Regions from separate parts of the Colwellia sp. 6_MG-2023 genome, predicted to be linked through region 1. Evidence: predicted binding sites of a transcription regulator. Region 1 holds the regulator's gene; the other holds the start of a gene.
The links. Region 1 encodes sigma-54, which starts transcription at its own class of promoters, with help from an activator protein. Its sites were predicted from a motif close to GTTGGCACGNNNNTNGNNT; they were not measured.

Region 1 (12,682 bases):
ATATAATGGAAGATAAAAAAATCAATGGTTTGATTATCGTTGATGAAAAACAAATACCTATTGGTGCAATGAATATGCATGACTTACTAAGATCAGGAGTTCTTTAAATGGAAAATATCACTAATACTATTCAAAATTCTAATACACTTTATGGTGATGTATCACTAAACGTATTAGAACGAGCCAAAAAAATTAAATTACTTGTTTGTGATGTTGATGGTGTTTTTTCAGATGGTCGTATTTATTTAGGTAATGATGGCGAAGAACTTAAAGCATTCCATACTAAAGATGGCTTTGGAATAAAAGCACTTGGTAATAGTGGTGTAGAGGTTGCAATAATCACTGGTAGACGTTCAGCTATTGTAGCTAACCGGATGTCAGCTTTAAATGTTAAACACATTATACAAGGGCAAGAAGATAAATTGCCTGCACTGATGACTTTAATTCAAAAACTTAATTTAACCCCTGATGAAGTAGCTTACATAGGAGACGATATTCCAGACTTAGCATGTATTTTACACGTTGGTTTAGGTATTGCTGTGTCTGATGCACATCCAGCTGTATCAGCAAAAGCTAATTATACAAGCTTTATTAATGGTGGTTTCGGCGCAGTACGAGAAGTTTGCGACTTGATAATGCAATGTCAAGACACTATTGATAATGCTACAGGCGCGAGTGTATGACACGGATAAATTTTTTAGCCTTTTTAATCTTGCTATTAGCCGCTACGGTTTATGGAATAATCGAATGGCGACAGTCAAAAATAATACCAGGTGAAGTCATCGACAGTGAACTCACACCTGACTTTATAGCGGAAGCACTTAAAACTGATATTTACACCGATTCAGGCGTACTTTCACATGCTATTATTGCTAAGAGAATGGAGCATTATGCCAAACTTGAACTAACACACTTCGAGCTACCTAAGTACACATTGTATCCCCAAGCATCATCGAAAGATAATATTGACGGCTCCGATTTAGCAAATGAAAATAGCTCGAGCAACAAACTAACAAAAAATGCACCATGGAAGCTTAGCGCTAAAGAAGCAACGCTATATAAAAATAATAGGGTTATTTTAAATCATCGAGTACACTTAAGTGCAACTGATAAAAATAGTTTAATACAAGAAATTCATTGCAAATATTTAGAGCTTGATTTAAATACTAATATCATTAGCTCAGATCAAACGGTAATGGTGCAAGGAAAAGACTTCACTATGTATGGCTCAGGTTTAATAATTGACTTAAACACTAAACAGATGACATTAACCGAACATGTACGTACTATTTACAAAAAAAATAATGGTTACCCTCTAAATGACAATTAAAAAAATTAGCAAAGGTTTCTTATTAAGCTCATTACTGCTCTCGTTAGCACTTCCAGTATGCGCGGCTAAGAAAGATCTCACACAAGAAATCACGATAAAATCGAAACGTCAATCAGCTGATTTAAAAAATAAAATAGCGAGTTATTTAGATGACGTTAGTATAAACCAAGGCTCTATTTCGATTAGTGCTGATATTGTTCAAGTTTACAGTAAAGTTGATGATAAAACTCAACAAAAACAAGACACTTACCTTGCCAAAGGTGAACCTGCTGTTTTCAAACAACAATTAGAAGATGGTAGTTTAATCAGCTTGCAAGCTAATGAGATAACCTATCAACCAGATCAAAATATCATTACCATCTCAGGTAATGCGCAAGTACAACAAGCAGGTAGTAAAGTGACAGGAGAAATAATCACTTACAATACGCTAAATGAGAAATTGGAAGCTATCAGTAGTGATAATGATTCAGTAACCACTGTTTTGCAGCCAGCTCAAATAAAAGCTCAACAAGATAAGAAAAGTAATGACAGTAACAAGCAATAATAATAACGGCGAAGCTAATAATTCGACTTTGATAGCTAAAAACCTATCAAAAGCTTACAAAAGCAAAAAAGTTGTTAAAAACGTTAGTTTAGCGGTAAGCTCAGGACAAATTGTTGGCTTACTGGGGCCTAATGGAGCAGGAAAAACGACTTCTTTTTACATGATTGTTGGCTTAGTACCCAATGATAATGGCCAAATAATGCTGAATGACGAAGATGTAACACTATCGCCTATGCATGAACGCGCACGTCGAGGTATTGGGTATTTACCTCAAGAAGCGTCTATTTTTAGAAAACTAACCGTTACTGAAAATATTATGGCAATATTACAAATTCGAAAAGGCCTTAATGAAAATGAAAGGCAAACAAAATTAGAGCACCTCTTAGAAGAATTTAATATCAGCCATATTAAAGATAATTTAGGTATGAGTTTATCAGGAGGGGAAAGAAGACGCGTAGAAATAGCCCGCGCTTTAGCAGCAGATCCTGAATTTATATTACTTGATGAACCTTTTGCAGGTGTTGACCCTATTTCTGTCGGCGACATAAAAAAAATAATTATTCATCTTAAAAACCGTGGTCTTGGTATCTTAATAACTGACCACAATGTTCGTGAAACACTTGATGTATGTGAGCATGCTTACATTGTTAGTCACGGTGAAATAATAGCAGAAGGAGATTCTAATCAAATTCTTGCTAATCAAAAGGTAAGAGATGTATACCTAGGCGAGCAATTCACGCTATAGTTAACATATATAATAAATTCGTAGACTATACTTGCTCTAAGTTAGTAACTATAAACAATAATAACAGGAATTAAGACAACGTAGATGCGCCCAACTCTGCAACTCCGGATAGGACAACAACTAACCATGACGCCACAACTGCAACAAGCTATAAAGCTTTTGCAGTTATCGACGTTAGAGCTTCAACAAGAAATTCAAGAAGTACTTGAAAGTAATCCTCTGCTTGAAATTAATGATCAAGAAACCTCAGATAATAATTCAGAGGATAGTAGAGATAAACTTGAAGAAGCTTTTTCAGCCACCATCACAGAACGATCTACCAGTGATGGAAGTGAAGATTCATCAGCCTCTATTGATGAGATAAGTACAACAGAAGCAATGGAGAAAAATGACATACCAGAAGAGTTGAACATTGATACAACTTGGGAAGAAAGTTACAGTGCTGGTACGTCAAATACAGGGGCAATTAGTAGCCCAAGTGAAGATTACACCTATCAAGGTGAAACGATCGATTCAATACAAGATCACCTTTTATGGCAAATGGAATTAACGCCATTTTCAGAAACTGATCGCACGGTTGCTATCGCTATTATAGAGGCTGTTGATGAAGCAGGTTATCTTACGGTATCGAGTGAAGAAATATTAGAAAGTGTTGGTATAGAAGGACTGGAACTTGATGAAGTCGAAGCGGTATTAAAACGTATTAATGTCTTTGATCCTGTTGGTGTTGCAGCCCGTTCTATCGCTGATTGTTTAATTATTCAATTAAATCAGTTTGATCCTGAAACCCCTTACTTAAAAGAAAGTAAATTAATTATCGGCGAGCATATCGACTTACTCGGTAATCGTGACTATCGACAATTAATGCGTAAAACTCGCCTCAAAGAAGAACAGTTACGTGAAGTAATGCGTTTGATACAGAGCTTAAATCCTCGTCCTGGTGATGCAGTAGTGAAAAGCGATGATCAATATGTTATTCCTGATGTTTCCGTAGAAAAGAAAAATGGTCGTTGGGTTGTCGAATTAAACCCTGATACTGCTCCTAAGCTATCAGTAAATCAACAATATGCTGCCATGACAAAAACAACAAAATCTTCTAGTAATGACGGACAGTTTATTCGAACAAACTTACAAGAAGCTAAATGGTTTATTAAAAGTTTAGAGTCACGTAATGATACTTTACTTAAAGTATCTAACTGCATTGTACAACGTCAACAAGGCTTTTTAGAACATGGCGCTGAAGCGATGCGACCTATGGTATTAAATGATATTGCTGAAGCCGTGGATATGCATGAGTCAACTATATCTCGCGTAACTACGCAAAAATATATGCACACGCCTAGAGGTATTTTTGAATTAAAATACTTTTTTTCAAGTCATGTTAGTACCGAAAATGGAGGTGAATGTTCATCAACTGCCATACGTTCATTAATTAAAAAACTCATTTTAGCAGAAACACCCGCTAAACCGCTCAGTGATAGCAAAATGGCAGACTTACTAGCACAACAAGGAATTAATGTTGCTAGACGTACTATAGCTAAGTATCGTGAATCCTTATCTATACCACCGTCCAACCAACGTAAGAGTTTATTATAGCCTGTGACTTTATTTTCTGAATTAACTAGAGAAGGAACATACTTATGCAAATTAACCTTACCGGTCACCATGTAGAAATAACGTCATCATTACGCGATTGTGTTGAAACAAAATTAGCTAAATTAGAGCGACATTTTGATCATATCAATAATGTTCATGTAGTCTTGACTGTTGAAAAGTTAGAACAGATAGCTGAAGCAACTATACATTTAAAAGGCAGTGAAATTCATGCTTCAGCAGTAAGTGCTGATATGTATACCTCGATAGATACTTTGGTGGATAAACTAGATCGCCAAGTACTCAAATACAAAGGCAAAATAACACAACATTAGTTTTATCCATTATAATTATGACACTACAAAATATATTAACACTGAACTGCACACGTTGTGCAGTTCCAGTTCAAAGCAAAAAGCGTTTACTTGAACTAATTTGCCAACTTGCCGCCAATGAACTAATTGACTCTAACCCAACAGATCTATTAGATAGCTTAATGAATAGAGAGAAAATGGGGAGTACTGGTATCGGCAACGGTATCGCTATCCCTCACGGCAGACTAAACAATACAGACAAAGCTATTGCCGTGTTTTTAACTACTGAAAACGCAATTGACTTCGACGCAATTGATAATAGACCTGTTGATATATTTATTTGCCTATTTGTACCTGAAGACAATACGCAAGCGCATTTAGAAACGTTGCAAAGTATTGCCAAACTATTTAGTGATCGCAAAACAGCTAAAAAAGTTCGTAAATGCACCAGCCAACAAGAGATGTTTGATCTTATTCAACAAACCGCTTAATCAATAAGTTGAAATATATTTCTACACAATAAAACCTAATGCATAGCTAATTCATGCGGAACTTAAAAATATGAAACTTATCATTGTTAGTGGCCGCTCTGGCTCAGGGAAATCAGTTGCATTAAGAGTATTAGAAGATTTAGGATATTATTGTGTTGATAATATTCCTGTTAATTTACTACCTGCATTAACCCATACCGTGATTAATGATTATGACAATGTTGCAGTAAGCCTAGATGTTCGTAACTTACCTAACAATCCTAAGGATATTGTAGAGATCATTGAATATTTACCTGATGCAGTTGATGTAACTACATTATTTTTAGATGCAGATGACAATGACCTTATTCGTCGTTTTAGTGAAACAAGGCGCTTACATCCTCTAATTAAAGAGAATATTGCGCTAGACCAAGCGATATCACTCGAAAAGAAACTATTAGCACCTATTTCTACCAATGCCGACTTATATATCAATACCAGCCAGCTAACTCCGCACCAATTAGCTGACTTGGTACGAGAAAGAATTCTTGGAAAGAAAACCGGTAAAATGGTTTTAGTCTTCGAGTCTTTTGGCTTTAAACACGGTATTCCTGCTGATGCTGATTATGTATTCGATGCACGCTTTCTTCCTAATCCTCATTGGGAAACTGAACTCAAACCTTTTACAGGTTTAGAGCAACCAGTAAAAGACTTCCTTTCTAGTCAGCCAATTGTGACAAAGTTTATTTGGCAAATTAATAGTTTTATGATGACTTGGTTACCCCATCTAGAACGCAATAACCGTAGTTATGTTACTATTGCAATTGGTTGTACGGGTGGGAAACACCGCTCTGTTTATATTGCTGATTTATTAGCAAAGAACTTTAGTAAAGAACAACAACATGTTCAAACTCATCATCGAGACATTAAGAAAATTAAAGAGTAAAACTCATTATGTCTATTCAAAAGCATAACAAGAACCATGATGATATCATCGTCAGTAAAGAATTAACTATAATTAACAAACTTGGCTTACATGCCCGAGCTGCAAGTAAATTAGCCTTACTTTGTCAGAAATTCTCCGCCCAAATAACCCTATCATTAGAAGAAAAAGAAGCTGACGCCAATAGCATAATGGCCATAATGCTCTTAGCTGGTGGACAAGGAAAAAATGTAACAGTCACCGCTCAAGGAACCGATGCACCCGCTGCATTAGAAGCTATAAGCCAGCTGATTGAAGCTAAGTTTGATGAAGATGAATAAATAGCCCAAGATCGGCTTAATAAATATTCCTCAAACAGCTATTTACGTGCGATAGACTAGCTATTGACGCTCGATTTTCCCTACTGCTTGCAGGTCAAAAGTAGAAAACTATCAAGCATGAGTATAGTAAAAGTAAGATTCTTAATATTTTCAATTAATTAAAAATATCTTAAACCAAGTTCAAGTTAAATAAGTAAAAAAGCTGAAAGAAACGCTAAGTTACGATAAACTTAACCATAATAAAAAATATTAAGTCTATTACACACCCACTCTCAAGTGTTTAATAGCGTTGGTATTTATCATTCCCTACGCTCAAGTAAGATATCTATGCCGGATCTAATAGAACAAGAATATATTCAAGAAAGACTACACCAAATTAATGAAGCACTTGATGGTGGTATGTTTGTCTATGTACGCAAATTATTACAAGACATGTCTGCCTATGATCTCGCGCTATTCCTTGAGTCTTCTCCAGCTAAGAGTCGCGCATTATTATGGCAACTTATTGATGCTGAACACCATGGTGAAGTACTTGAAGAATTAAATGAAGAAGTACGTAAAGGCATTTTACAAAGCATGCAGCCTGAAAAACTGGCTGCCGTTGCTGAAGGTATGGATGTTGATGATCTAGCAGAAGTGTTACGTACCTTACCTGATACTGTTTATAGAAAAGTTCTCGATTCTATGGACTCTCAGGATAGAGCACGGGTAGAAACTGCGCTATCTTATGACAAAGAGACAGCAGGTGGTATCATGAACACTGATACCATTACGCTACAACCTGAGGTAAGTGTTGACGTAGTATTACGCTATTTACGCTTAAAAGGTCAACTACCTGAAGCAACAGACTCATTTTATGTCGTCGACCGAAGTAATCACTTCATTGGTGCTGTGTCACTAGCCGCTATTATAACCGCTAAACCTGAGGTTATCATTTCCAAGTTGATTGATGCAGAAATAGAAGCTGTACAAGCTAATATGAGTGAACATGATGTTGCGCAATTGTTTGAAAAGCATGACTGGTTTTCTGCTCCTGTCATTGATAAAAAAGGTCACTTACTTGGTCGTATCACCATTGATGATGTTATTGATATAATTCGTGAAGATGCAGAGCATTCTATGATGAGTATGGCAGGTTTAGATGATGAAGCCGATACATTTGCTCCTGTATTAAAAAGTACTAAACAACGCTCTTTATGGCTAGGGGTTAACTTAATTACCGCCTTATTTGCAGTAGCCGTTACAAGTATGTTCGAAGGGTTATTTCAGCAATTAGCAATACTAGCAGTACTTAACTCGTTGGTGCCAAGTATGGGTGGCGTAGCCGGTAATCAAACCTTAACCTTAGTTATACGTGGTATGGCATTAGGCCATGTTGGTAATAGTAATGCGCGCGCGCTATTACATAAAGAAGTCGCGATTGGCTTCCTCAACGGCATAATTTGGGCTTTATTAATAGCTTCAGTTGTTGCTATTTGGAAACAAGATTTAATGCTAGGCGTTGTCATAGCTTTTGCTATGCTGATGAATATGACCGCCGCAGGTTTAGCGGGGGTCGCAATTCCATTATTACTTAAGCGTTTGAATATTGACCCAGCACTTGCTGGCAGCGTTATTATTACCACGGTTACTGATGTTGTCGGTATTTTTGCCTTTTTAGGTACCGCAACAATACTTTTAACCTAAGCTTTTACTTTTATATTCAATTAACCGTATGTGCAGACTAAATCCTACGCATACGGTTTACAGTTAAAGGGGCTCTGATTACAACGTATTAAGCTCAGTTATTGACCAGCTATTTGCATCTCATCAATGAGTATTGAGCCAGTACTAATACTACCGTGCTTATCAAGGTCAGAGCCAACGGCAATAATCCCTTTAAACATTTGTTCTAAATTACCAGCAATAGTAATTTCACTTACAGGATAAGCAATCTCTCCATTTTCGACCCAGAAACCTGCAGCCCCACGAGAATAATCGCCATTCACAACGTTTACTCCTTGTCCCATTAATTCAGTAACTAATAAGCCTGTGCCTAAGGTTTTTAACATGGCATCAAAATCTGCAGCTTTACTTCCTTTAGATGCAATATTCTTATCTTTTACTAACCAATTATGAATTCCACCAGCATGCCCGGTAGTCGTTAAACCTAATTTACGAGCAGAATAACTCGTTAGAAGATAGCTTTGTAGCGAACCATTAGTAATGATATCTCTGTCTTTAGTTAACACACCTTCACTATCAAAAGCACTACTTGCCAATGCTTTAGGTATATGAGGTCGCTCATGAATAGACAAGAAGTTAGGGAAAACATCTTTACCTATAGCATCCAGTAAAAATGATGATTTACGATATAAATTACCACCACTAATTGCAGAAATAAAATGTCCCCATACTGTATTCGCAATATCAGAGCGGAACAATACTGGAACTTTCATAGTCGATAACTTTTGTGGGTTTAAGCGTGATATAACTTCGCTCGCCGCTTTGGTGCCAATATCTACACCGCTATCTAATAATGAAAAGTCACGATTAACGTCATAAGCGTAGTCACGCTGCATGTCATCACCATTCCCTGCAATCACCACGCAGCTTATGCTATGCCTTGAACTAGGGTAAGCAACCAACTGACCATGACTATTACCATAAACTTTAAAACCCGAAAAACAATCTAGATTAGCACCATCTGAATTTGTTATGCGTTTATCACTATCTAAGGCACTACGTTCACACTCCTTAGCTATTTCTATCGCTTGTTCAGTGCTTAGGTCTTTAGGGTAATATAAATCTAAATCTAGTGGCTTCATTGCAAGCAATTCTTTATCGGCTAAACCCGAGCAATCATCAACAGACGTATATTTAGCAATATTAACAGCAGCTTCAACTGCTTGAGTCAGTGCCTTTTCTGATAAATCAGCCGTTGATGCACTCCCCTTACGGCCTTGTTGATAAACAGTTATGCCTAAAGCACCATCGTTCGTAAACTCTACATTTTCAACTTCACCAAGACGAGTGCCAACACTTAATCCTTGTTGACGACTCATCGCTACCTCAGCACCATCTGCGCCTAAAGATTTAGCAAGTTCAAGAACTTTAGCCACTCGATTTTTTACTTGGCCAAGTTGTTCGATTAATGGATCCACAGATTGGTTTACTTTCGTCATAATGTTTTTATCTACTTATTTGCTGCGTTTTGAGTTTAAAATTAGATTTAAGCTAAGGTTTAGATTCAAAATATTACTTTATTAGTTTTTGCGCATTTAAATTCAAGCTATAATAAAGGTAATATTTATATAAATTACATTAGTAACCATTATGCCCCAGTCAGCCAACGATATCGACGACTTAACACCAGAAATGGACGAAGAATTAAAAAGTAAAACAGAAATAAAGAGGGAAATGCATCAATTACAAGATTTCGCTCAATCTTTGGTAGAAATGTCCAAACATCAACGTAGCTTAATTCCATTAAGTGACGACTTAAAAGATGCAATGGTTGTAGCTGATAAAATTAGAAACAAGCATGAAGCACTTCGTCGTCATATTCGACATATTGCAAAAATATTACTCGAAACTGATCTTGAGCCTATTCATCAAGCCATCGACGTTATGGCAAATAAGCATCAACAAGCAACTGCTAAGTTTGTCCGTTTAGAAAATTTAAGAGATGAATTAATAGAAGAAGGTAACGACGCTGTTGAAAGTTTATTAGCAGAATTTACACTAATGGATCGTCAAAAACTCAAGCAGTTGGTGCGTAATGCCGCTAAAGAGAAAAAAGCCGAAAAATTGGGTAAGCATTACAGAAACTTATTTGATTACCTAAAAGAGATGAGTTAGTGACGTAAAGCTGAATACAAATAAGTTAACAATGGTGAATTATCCCTTCGAAAATCACTAAATAAAAGCATTATAAGCAACATATTAGCATCGAATTTAAAAAACAAAATATGGTAAATATTTCGTTTTTAAATTCGTAACTAATCACTGTTTATTTATTGTGTGCCACCAATGGTGATACCATCTACTCTCAAAGTTGGTTGCCCAACACCAACAGGTAAACTCTGACCATCTTTACCACACACCCCAACGCCAGCATCAAGTTGAAGATCATTACCCACCATAGAAACATTTTTCATTGCTTCCGGTCCACTACCTATTAAAGTAGCTCCTTTGATAGGGGTCGTGATTTCTCCATTTTCGATTAAATACGCTTCAGAGCTAGTGAAGACAAACTTCCCTGAGGTAATATCTACTTGTCCACCAGCAAAATTAGGCGCATAAACTCCTTTTTTGACTGATTTAATAATATCTTCAGGAGCAGACTCTCCTGCTAACATATAAGTATTAGTCATACGCGGCATAGGTAAGTGAGCATATGATTCACGTCGGCCATTACCAGTTGGTTTTACGCCCATTAATGAAGCATTATGCTTATCTTGCATGTACCCCTTTAAAATTCCTTTTTCAATTAACACATTATATTGTCCTGGGGTACCTTCATCGTCTATATTCACTGAGCCACGACGGTTTGCCATAGTACCATCATCAACAATAGTACAAAGCTCTGAGCACACCTTGCTACCGACTTTACCTGAAAAAGTTGAAGAGCCTTTACGATTAAAATCCCCCTCTAAGCCATGACCTACCGCTTCATGTAATAATACACCCGGCCAGCCTGCACCAAGTACTACAGGAAAAGTGCCTGCAGGTGCATCAACAGCAACCAAATTAACCAATGCTTGACGTACTGCTTCTTCTGCGTAAGTTAAATAACGAGGCTTTCCTTGCGTTGTATTCGTTGATACTGATTCAAAAAAGTAACTATAATCAGTTCTAGCACCACCACCAGAGCTTGCTCGTTCACGTTTACCGTTATCTTCGACTAACACAGAGCAATTCAAACGTACTAAAGGTCGAATATCAGTACCATAAGTACCATCACTTGCTGCTACTAACACTTTTTCGTAAACCCCTGAAAGGCTCACTATTACCTGACTGACTCGACTATCAATTTGCCTAGCATGTGCTTCAACCTGATGTAATAAATCAATTTTTTGTTCTTGCGTTAAACTACCTAATGGCTCTACTGACTGATAAACCTTAATTGGAGACTGACGTTTAAACGCTTGAACTTTTCCGCCCTGCCCTGCATCAGCAATACCTTTAGCTGCATCTGCCGCTTTTTGTAAAGCTAACGGTGATATATCATCAGAATAAGCAAAACCTGTTTTCTCACCTGATATAGCACGTACACCTACGCCTCGCTCGATATTATAAGAGCCTTCTTTTACTATGCCATCTTCTAACATCCATGATTCATGCTGACTAGATTGGAAATAAAGATCAGCAAAATCAACTTGACGTCCCATCATACTATTTAATGTTTTAGATAAAATATCATCATCAATATGGCTATCAGCTAGTAAAACTTGTTCAACATTATTCATTTATCACTCAACTTAACATTAGGTTTTAGCAGTATGCATTAATGGCATACTTGCTCGTATTCGTTTAATTTCTTGTGGGAGGAAATCACTACTAATAATTCCCTCTCCCTCTTCAATAGAAGCTAAAATTTCCCCCCAAGGGCTAATAATCATTGAATGCCCCCAAGTTTCTCTTCCATTCTCGTGTACGCCTTCTTGTCCTGCAGCAATAATATAAACTTGATTTTCTATCGCTCTTGCTTGCAATAAAGTTTGCCAATGAGCTTTACCTGTAACTCGCGTAAAAGCACTTGGCACGGTAATGATGTCAGCTCCCATTGCTGTTAGCCTTTGAAATAGCATTGGAAAACGTAAATCAAAACATATCGTTAAACCTATATTTACAGTAGGTGTTTTTACTATGTAAGGGGTGCTACCTGCATGAGTAAATCGTGATTCACAATAAGTTTTCTCACTATCTGCAACATTTACATCAAATAAATGTATTTTATCATAACGGCCTATTAATGTTCCGTTTGAATTAAAAGCACAGCTACTGTTTGTAAATTTGTTTCCTTCAGCTGTTAACAGAGGAATGGAGCCGGCAATCAGGGTGACCTTATACTTTTTTGCCAAAGCGCCTAATGCAACTTGCAGGTCATTATTAGCAGATGACTCTTTGGCTAACGACAACTGAGCATTATCTCTTGCACCAAAAAATAAACAACATTCAGGTAAAACAACAATATGTTGCTCATAAGTAGCTAGCGTGTTTTGGCTAGTTAGCTTGACAAGCTTTTGTTCTATAACTTGTAAGTTGTGCTTAACATCAGCTTTAGAGTTAAGCTGAATAGCACTCAGTTTAATCATCATTTAGCTCCTCTAATGGTTTATTATCATTATATGGGTCTTGTTTATATTCTTGTTCAAGCAAATTAGGAGACTGATGTTCTTTAAAAGATTTAGTATTTATTTTGTCTTCTGGAGATACTAT
Region 2 (7,031 bases), on a different contig from region 1:
AGTCGTCGTAGAGTAATAAGTCAAGATCTAAGGTGCGAGGGCTAAATTTTTTCGCGTCATGTGTTCGGCCATAATCAATTTCAATATTACGTAACTTACTAGCCACTTGCTCGACACTATCGTGAGTTTTTATACCTATAACCATATTGTAAAATGCGTTACCACTGAAACCGATAGCTTCACTTTCAAATAAAGATGATAAGGACAGTTGTGCAAAAGGAATATTAAAAGTAATAGCAAGTGCTTCAAGACCATGTTTAACATGGTATTCACGCTCAATATTACTACCTAAAGAAATATAAATATCAGCCATTATTTTGTAGTTTCATTATGAAGTTTAGTTTGTTCAAGCGTACCACGTTCAATTTCTACACCCACAGTGATAGCATTATGTACTGCTCCGGGTTTGCCAATAGCGAGTCGTAACCAAGGGATGTGAAACTGTGACATTAAATAACTTGCCATACGTTCAGCCAATGTTTCTAATAAATCAACAGGGTTGTCATTAGCAAATGCTTCTATCGCTGTGGATATTTCTGCATAATCTAACGTTTTTTCAAGTTCATCATTTATAGCTGCTTTTGCAGTATCCCAAGCCATGTCTACATCAATAACTAAGGTTTGTTTGATTTCTTTTTCCCATTGAAAAAAGCCAATGGTGGTTTGAATAGCTAGCCCTTTGATAAAAACCTTGTCCATTTGTTACCTATTGAATCATTTTTACAAAATAAAAAGCGAGTTTACCTGTGCAAGTGTAGAAAAACTAGCAGATAACAAGATAGAATAAAGAAAATTGTTATATTTGTGATAATTCTTATTATTATGTTGCTATTAACCTTTGCTATGATCATTGCTGCTTATTTATTAGGCTCTATTTCAAGTGCTATTTTAGTGTGTAGAGTGCTTGGCTTACCTGATCCTAGAACAACAGGGTCAAATAACCCTGGTGCAACAAACGTTTTAAGAATAAGTAATAAACTGACAGCTGCTACTGTATTGTTTTTAGATATATTAAAAGGCACTTTACCAGTATGGAGTGCTTATTTCTTGCAAGTTGAGCCTTTAGATTTGGGGATTATTGGTGTCGCAGCCTGTCTAGGGCATATGTATCCAATATTTTTTAATTTTCGAGGTGGTAAAGCAGTGGCTACCGCCTTAGGAACTTTATTACCTATTGGCTTAGGTTTAGGATTTTTACTGATTATTACTTGGCTTACAGTGGCAAAATTAACTAAATATTCAAGTTTAGCGGCTATTGTTACTGTTTCTTTGGCGCCGTTGTATATTTTTATATTAAAGCCGCTTTATGTTTATCCGGCTTTAATGTTGAGTGCGTTAATTATATTACGCCATAAAGACAATATTGTTCGTTTACTTAAAGGAACAGAAAGTAAAATCTCTACAAAAATAAATTAGTCGATTTAATTTACTATCATCATTGTATTGCTTTAAACTGCAGGTAAGCTATCTAATGACCAACGTGGACTGGCTTTAAAAGTTAGATCTGCGTGTGTGCCTGCTTTTAATCTTTGTAAGCCTGCATAAGCAATCATAGCGCCATTATCAGTACAAAATTCAGGTCTAGGATAAAATACACTACCACCAAGTTTTTTAGTGGTAATGGCTAATTTTTCTCGTAGTGCTGTATTCGCACTAACACCACCAGCAATGACTAAGCGATTTAAATTCTCTTGTTGTAAAGCACGTTTACACTTTATGGCTAAGGTATCAACGACAGCTTGTTGAAAAGCATTAGCAATATCTGCATGGGTTTGTTTAAGTATATCATCCGAGAAGCTTTTGCCATCTGCAGAGAAACACTCTTTTCTAACTAACGTACCAGCTGCTGTTTTTAAACCGCTAAAACTAAAATCTAAACCTGGTCTGTCTGTCATAGGGCGAGGTAATTTGAATCTACCAGCAACACCTGATTCGGCCATTTTTGATAACGCAGGGCCGCCTGGGTAGTCTAGCCCTAACAATTTCGCTGTTTTATCAAAAGCTTCTCCAGCTGCGTCATCAACAGATTCACCTAGTAATTTATATTGACCAATACCGTCGACACGAACAAGCATGGTGTGGCCACCTGATACAAGTAGTGCAACAAATGGGAATTCAGGTACATCATCTTCTAGCATAGGAGCTAATAAATGCCCCTCCATATGATGGACCGGTACTGCTGGTAAGTTCCAACCGTAAGCTAAGCTTCGACCAATTGAACAACCAACTAATAGTGCGCCAACAAGTCCAGGACCTGCAGTGTATGCAACGCCATCTAAATCTTTGGGGGTTAAATTAGCTTCTTTTAATACCGCTTGAATTAAAGGGATTGTTTTGCGAACATGATCACGAGAAGCTAGTTCAGGTACAACGCCGCCATAATCAGCATGTACAGCAATTTGACTATAAAGCTGGTGGGCTAAGATCCCTTCAGAACGATTGCCTTGCCCATCATCGTAAATAGCAATACCTGTTTCGTCGCAAGAAGTTTCAATACCTAAAATTCGCATAAAATTATTTTTGATTCACTTAAAAGAGACGATTTTACCTGTCCTAGTGATATTTCGCTACTATATTTGATACAGGAGCGAGATTAATCTTTACATCACTTAGCACTTAGCAGTAGAATACGTCACCCATTTTTGATAGAGCGGGTGTAAACAAGATTGAGTTTATTTTTTAAATAGAAAGAATTTACTAAGAGATCGAAGTTAAACACCGATTTATATAGATATAATACTAAGGTAAAAAAGTACATGCCAGTAATTAAAGTAAGAGAAAACGAACCATTTGACGTAGCATTACGTCGTTTTAAACGTTCATGTGAAAAAGCAGGAATCCTTTCTGAAGTTCGTCGTCGCGAATGTTACGAAAAGCCAACTTGGGAACGTAAGCGTAAAAAAGCAGCTGCTGTAAAACGTGCAGCGAAAAAAGTTTCTCGTGAGAACGCACGCCACGTTCGCATGTACTAAAAGCATTCTATTTAGAATGTCCTTAGTAACCTTTGGAGTATAATTAGATGTTACTTCTAACTCAGCTCCAAGATGAAATGAAAAATGCCATGCGTGCCCAAGACAAATTACGTCTAGGTGTTATTCGTATGGCTATATCTGCAGTGAAACAAGCAAAAATTGATCATAACACCGAAGCAACTGATGAGAATGTTATTGCCGTATTAACCAAAATGGTTAAGCAGCGTAAAGAATCAATCAAAATGTTTACTGATGGTGGTCGTGATGAATTAGCTGTGAAAGAAGCTGAAGAAGTAAGTGCTTTAGAGTTCTTTCTTCCTCAACCTTTAACTAATGCAGAAATTAACGACTTAATTAATCAAGCTATTACAGATACTGGTGCAGCCTCAATGGCTGACATGGGTAAGGTAATGGCAACATTAAAACCCTTGATGCAAGGTAGAGCCGATATGGGCGTAGTAAGTGGCCAAATAAAAGCCGCTTTAAATTAGCGTACTATCTGGAAATTAAGCAGCAAGAGTTAATAGTTTATAAGAAGCCGTAATAACTTTAGTTATTACGGCTTTTTTATTAAGTTTACTTTTTCAGGCTCTCGCCAATGTTCAGTTTTTAAAATTCCACGTTCAATCATTCCACCAAGTCCTTGCATACCACCAGTATGTAATAAGATAATTCGCTCTCCTTTAGCAAAATACCCTTGCTCAAGTAAATCAATAAACGCTAAAAGCATCTTTCCCGAATAAACAGGTTCAAAATCAACACTGGTGATACGGTTAAATTCAAGTATACGGTTGGCATCTAATTGGCTAAACTTTGCATAACCACCACGATGAAAGTTAGTGAGTAATTGCCAGTTATCATGCAATTTTACTGGCCCTGGTAATAATTTGTTTATAGTATTTGTTAAGTAATCGGCTTCTTTTAATACAGCGATTCCTAATAGTTTATGCAAATTCACATTTGAGTTGAGGTCTCCAGTGATAAGACCCGCTAAAGTGCCACCACTACCTACTGGCGTGATTAATGTGTCGTAATCAGTTTGTTTATTTAATTCTGTGATTATTTCTGCAACACCTTTAATTGCTAGTGTGTTACTGCCACCCTCGGGCACTATAAAGTAATTAGGATACTGTCGCTGTAATTCGGTTAAATAATCAATGTCGTGTCTGCGACGATAAGTTTTACGATCAATAAAATGTAGCTCCATTCCCCAGTATTTAGCCCATGTTAACGTGTAATTATTGGCATATTGTTGTTCACCACGGATGAAGCCTACACAAGGTATACCTTTTTGGAAACAAGCAAATGCTAAAGCATGTATGTGGTTTGAATAACTGCCTCCAAAGCTAAGTACACCATTAATATCTTTACTCCGTAACACATGTTCTAAATTGTATTTAAGTTTTCGCCACTTGTTACCCGAAATAGTTGGGTGAATATTATCATCACGCTTTACTTGAACTACTACGTTATGTTTCGTAAATAGTGGATGATGTAGAGGTTGCAGTTCGGATAAAATGGTCATGGTAGATAAGTAATATCATTGTAATTGTTGATGGTTTGGGTAAAATATAATCAATTGATGAAAATATAATGCATAAGTGTTAAGCTATAAAGTAAGTATACATTGAATTTAAAAATGATAGTTAGGGAATATTTTCTGTCATGTTTTTTAACAGTCAGCATAATAATAAATATTGTTTATGCTTTTTGTTATTGATATATAAGAGTATTTGATTTTTGGCACACAGATTGCTTTATCTGTTGTTAAGAGATCTATACCGTTTTATATGATTTAATTACTGACCCTCTGTAGGGTTTAAGGAAAGTAGTATGAGTTTTAAAATTATAAATGTTGTTTTGGTTTGTTTATTTACTCTTTGTGTTGCAGGAAAAGCGAATGCAGGGTTAATTGTAGGTGATTTATATGCTGATGATGCAGGAGTGCAATGGGAGTATGTAGGCTCATACGACTTAGTTCCTTCAGAAATTGAATATAAACTACCTACAGATGTGGAAATCGTAAACGGTGCTAATACTGAGATTGCTAACTTTAATGGTATTGAGGCTGCAACACATACTTTTGGTGCTCTTACTGGTGATCAAGAATATGCTATAAGTACTAATGATATTGCGATCTATGACTTATTTGATTTTTTAGATATTTCCGAATATACCGTTAACCATGAGGCTTGGTATGATATTTATGGAGGTACAGTCAATGGAGTTAACGTTGGAGTAGTATCAAAAGATGAGTCTTATGTTGAGCCTAATGATTTCTATAATGTTGATGGTGCATTCTCAGCTTATATTGGTGATCGTGCAATTGCAGGGGCTAATATAAACTATGTTTTTAAATCTGTGACTACATCGGTTCCAGAACCATCAACACTTGCTATTTTTGCATTAGCGTTAGCGGGATTAACAGCTCGTCGCTTTAAAAATAAATAGTAATTTTTGTTATTAATTGGCGATGTCGCTCGGCATCGCTATTTGTTTATTTGTTATATATTGTTCATTGTTAAACTAGTAAAAGCACCTCATATTGCCTACTTCTGAACGCATAATCTTAAAAGCCAAATGTAGATCAAAGTTATAGCAAATAACCTTAATTATTCTTAATTACGCCATTGACTTTATGGAGTAATTAACCGATAAAAGATAGCTAGTACAGACTTTATTTAAATAATATTAGTTAAGCTTAATTTATAGTATTTTATTGCTAATCATTCATTAAGTTTTGTTAAATGCTTTTTAAGATATGGTAAACCAAATTAATAGGAAGGTTGTCTATGGAAAATTATACTAACCCAGCAAATGCCGAAGTAACCGATGTTATTGGTGAAGTAAGTATTGATTTGGCTGAAAATACTATATTACAAGTTGGCGATATTATTCAATCAGGCACGACAGTTAACTTAGCAAATGGCAGTGAACTTATATTAACTTTTGCTGATGGTAGTCAACAGAGAGTTTCTAATTCTGAAGGAGAATTAGTCAAGGAAGAGATTGTTGATACCGTTACTACAGAGAGTGAGCTTAACGCTGTCGAAATTACAGATATAGATAACCTGCAGAATGAGATAGAGGCAATTCAAGAGTTAATTGCCTCTGGAGATGACGTTGATCTTCCTGAGACGGCTGCAGGTGAAGTTGCTAACGAGGGAACCGATTTTATAACTTTGAATCGAACGGGTGATGAAACTTTAGCACAAGCGGGTTACGATACTGCAGAACAAGATAACGCGGCTCCTTTACCTGCAAATTTTGAAGCAGATACTATTAATGAACAAGTTCCGGTTGTTGACCCCGAACCACCAGTAGCTGAACCAGAGCCAGAACCAGAGCCACCAGTAGCTGAGCCAGAACCACCAGTAGCCGAACCTGAGCCAGAGCCTGAACCAGAACCAGAGCCTGAACCAGAACCAGAGCCTGAACCAGAACCAGAGCCTGAACCAGAGCCTGAACCTGAACCTGAACCACCAGTATCTGATTTAACTGATGATAATGAGCAAGTCGAGATAGCGGAAGATGAAGTTGCTTCAGGTAGTGTACTAACCAATGCCTCAAGCTCTGAAGCTGGGTTGAAAGTGACAAGCTTTAGTGTTGATAGTGACGGTGACGGTGTAGATGAAACTAATTATCCTGTTGGTGTACCTGTCACGATAGTAGATAAAGGCACGTTATTATTGGATGGTAATGGTGATTATACCTTTACACCGTTACCTGATTATAATGGAGATGTTCCCGTTGTTACCTATATTGTAGAAGATGGAGCGGGCGATACTAATGAATCAACATTAACAATTGTGGTGACACCTGAGTCAGATCTTATTGATGATAATGAGTATGTTGAGATAGCGGAAGATGAAGTTGCTTCAGGTAGTGTACTAACCAATGCCTCAAGCCCTGAAGCTGGGTTGAAAGTGACAAGCTTTAGTGTTGATAGTGACGGTGATGGCATCGATGAGACCGATCATGCAGTTGGTACACCGGTGACGATTGCTGATAAAGGCACCTTGTTATTAAATGGAGACGGCACTTATACTTTTACGCCAC

Region 2: Q4503_RS17140 (PEP-CTERM sorting domain-containing protein) is a predicted target of sigma-54. The motif match lies at 4,712-4,730, and genes of this name have one in related genera.

Annotation. Positions count from the first base shown of each region.
Region 1 is NZ_JAUOPP010000002.1:18,893-31,574, reverse strand. Features, by position in the region: gene Q4503_RS01850 (KpsF/GutQ family sugar-phosphate isomerase) at 1-107, shown strand, start outside; gene kdsC (3-deoxy-manno-octulosonate-8-phosphatase KdsC) at 108-683, shown strand; gene lptC (LPS export ABC transporter periplasmic protein LptC) at 680-1,330, shown strand; gene lptA (lipopolysaccharide transport periplasmic protein LptA) at 1,320-1,874, shown strand; gene lptB (LPS export ABC transporter ATP-binding protein) at 1,855-2,619, shown strand; gene Q4503_RS01825 (RNA polymerase factor sigma-54) at 2,704-4,215, shown strand; gene hpf (ribosome hibernation promoting factor) at 4,260-4,547, shown strand; gene ptsN (PTS IIA-like nitrogen regulatory protein PtsN) at 4,565-5,017, shown strand; gene rapZ (RNase adapter RapZ) at 5,088-5,942, shown strand; gene Q4503_RS01805 (HPr family phosphocarrier protein) at 5,951-6,259, shown strand; gene mgtE (magnesium transporter) at 6,587-7,945, shown strand; gene pmbA (metalloprotease PmbA) at 8,044-9,423, opposite strand; gene yjgA (ribosome biogenesis factor YjgA) at 9,575-10,099, shown strand; gene tldD (metalloprotease TldD) at 10,255-11,709, opposite strand; gene Q4503_RS01780 (carbon-nitrogen hydrolase family protein) at 11,728-12,561, opposite strand; gene Q4503_RS01775 (YhdP family protein) at 12,551-12,682, opposite strand, start outside.
Region 2 is NZ_JAUOPP010000033.1:26-7,056, reverse strand. Features, by position in the region: gene folK (2-amino-4-hydroxy-6-hydroxymethyldihydropteridine diphosphokinase) at 1-313, opposite strand, end outside; gene folB (dihydroneopterin aldolase) at 313-699, opposite strand; gene plsY (glycerol-3-phosphate 1-O-acyltransferase PlsY) at 823-1,416, shown strand; gene tsaD (tRNA (adenosine(37)-N6)-threonylcarbamoyltransferase complex transferase subunit TsaD) at 1,449-2,510, opposite strand; gene rpsU (30S ribosomal protein S21) at 2,757-2,972, shown strand; gene Q4503_RS17150 (GatB/YqeY domain-containing protein) at 3,020-3,463, shown strand; gene Q4503_RS17145 (1-aminocyclopropane-1-carboxylate deaminase/D-cysteine desulfhydrase) at 3,529-4,497, opposite strand; gene Q4503_RS17140 (PEP-CTERM sorting domain-containing protein) at 4,806-5,423, shown strand; partial or broken gene Q4503_RS17135 (retention module-containing protein) at 5,765-7,031, shown strand, end outside.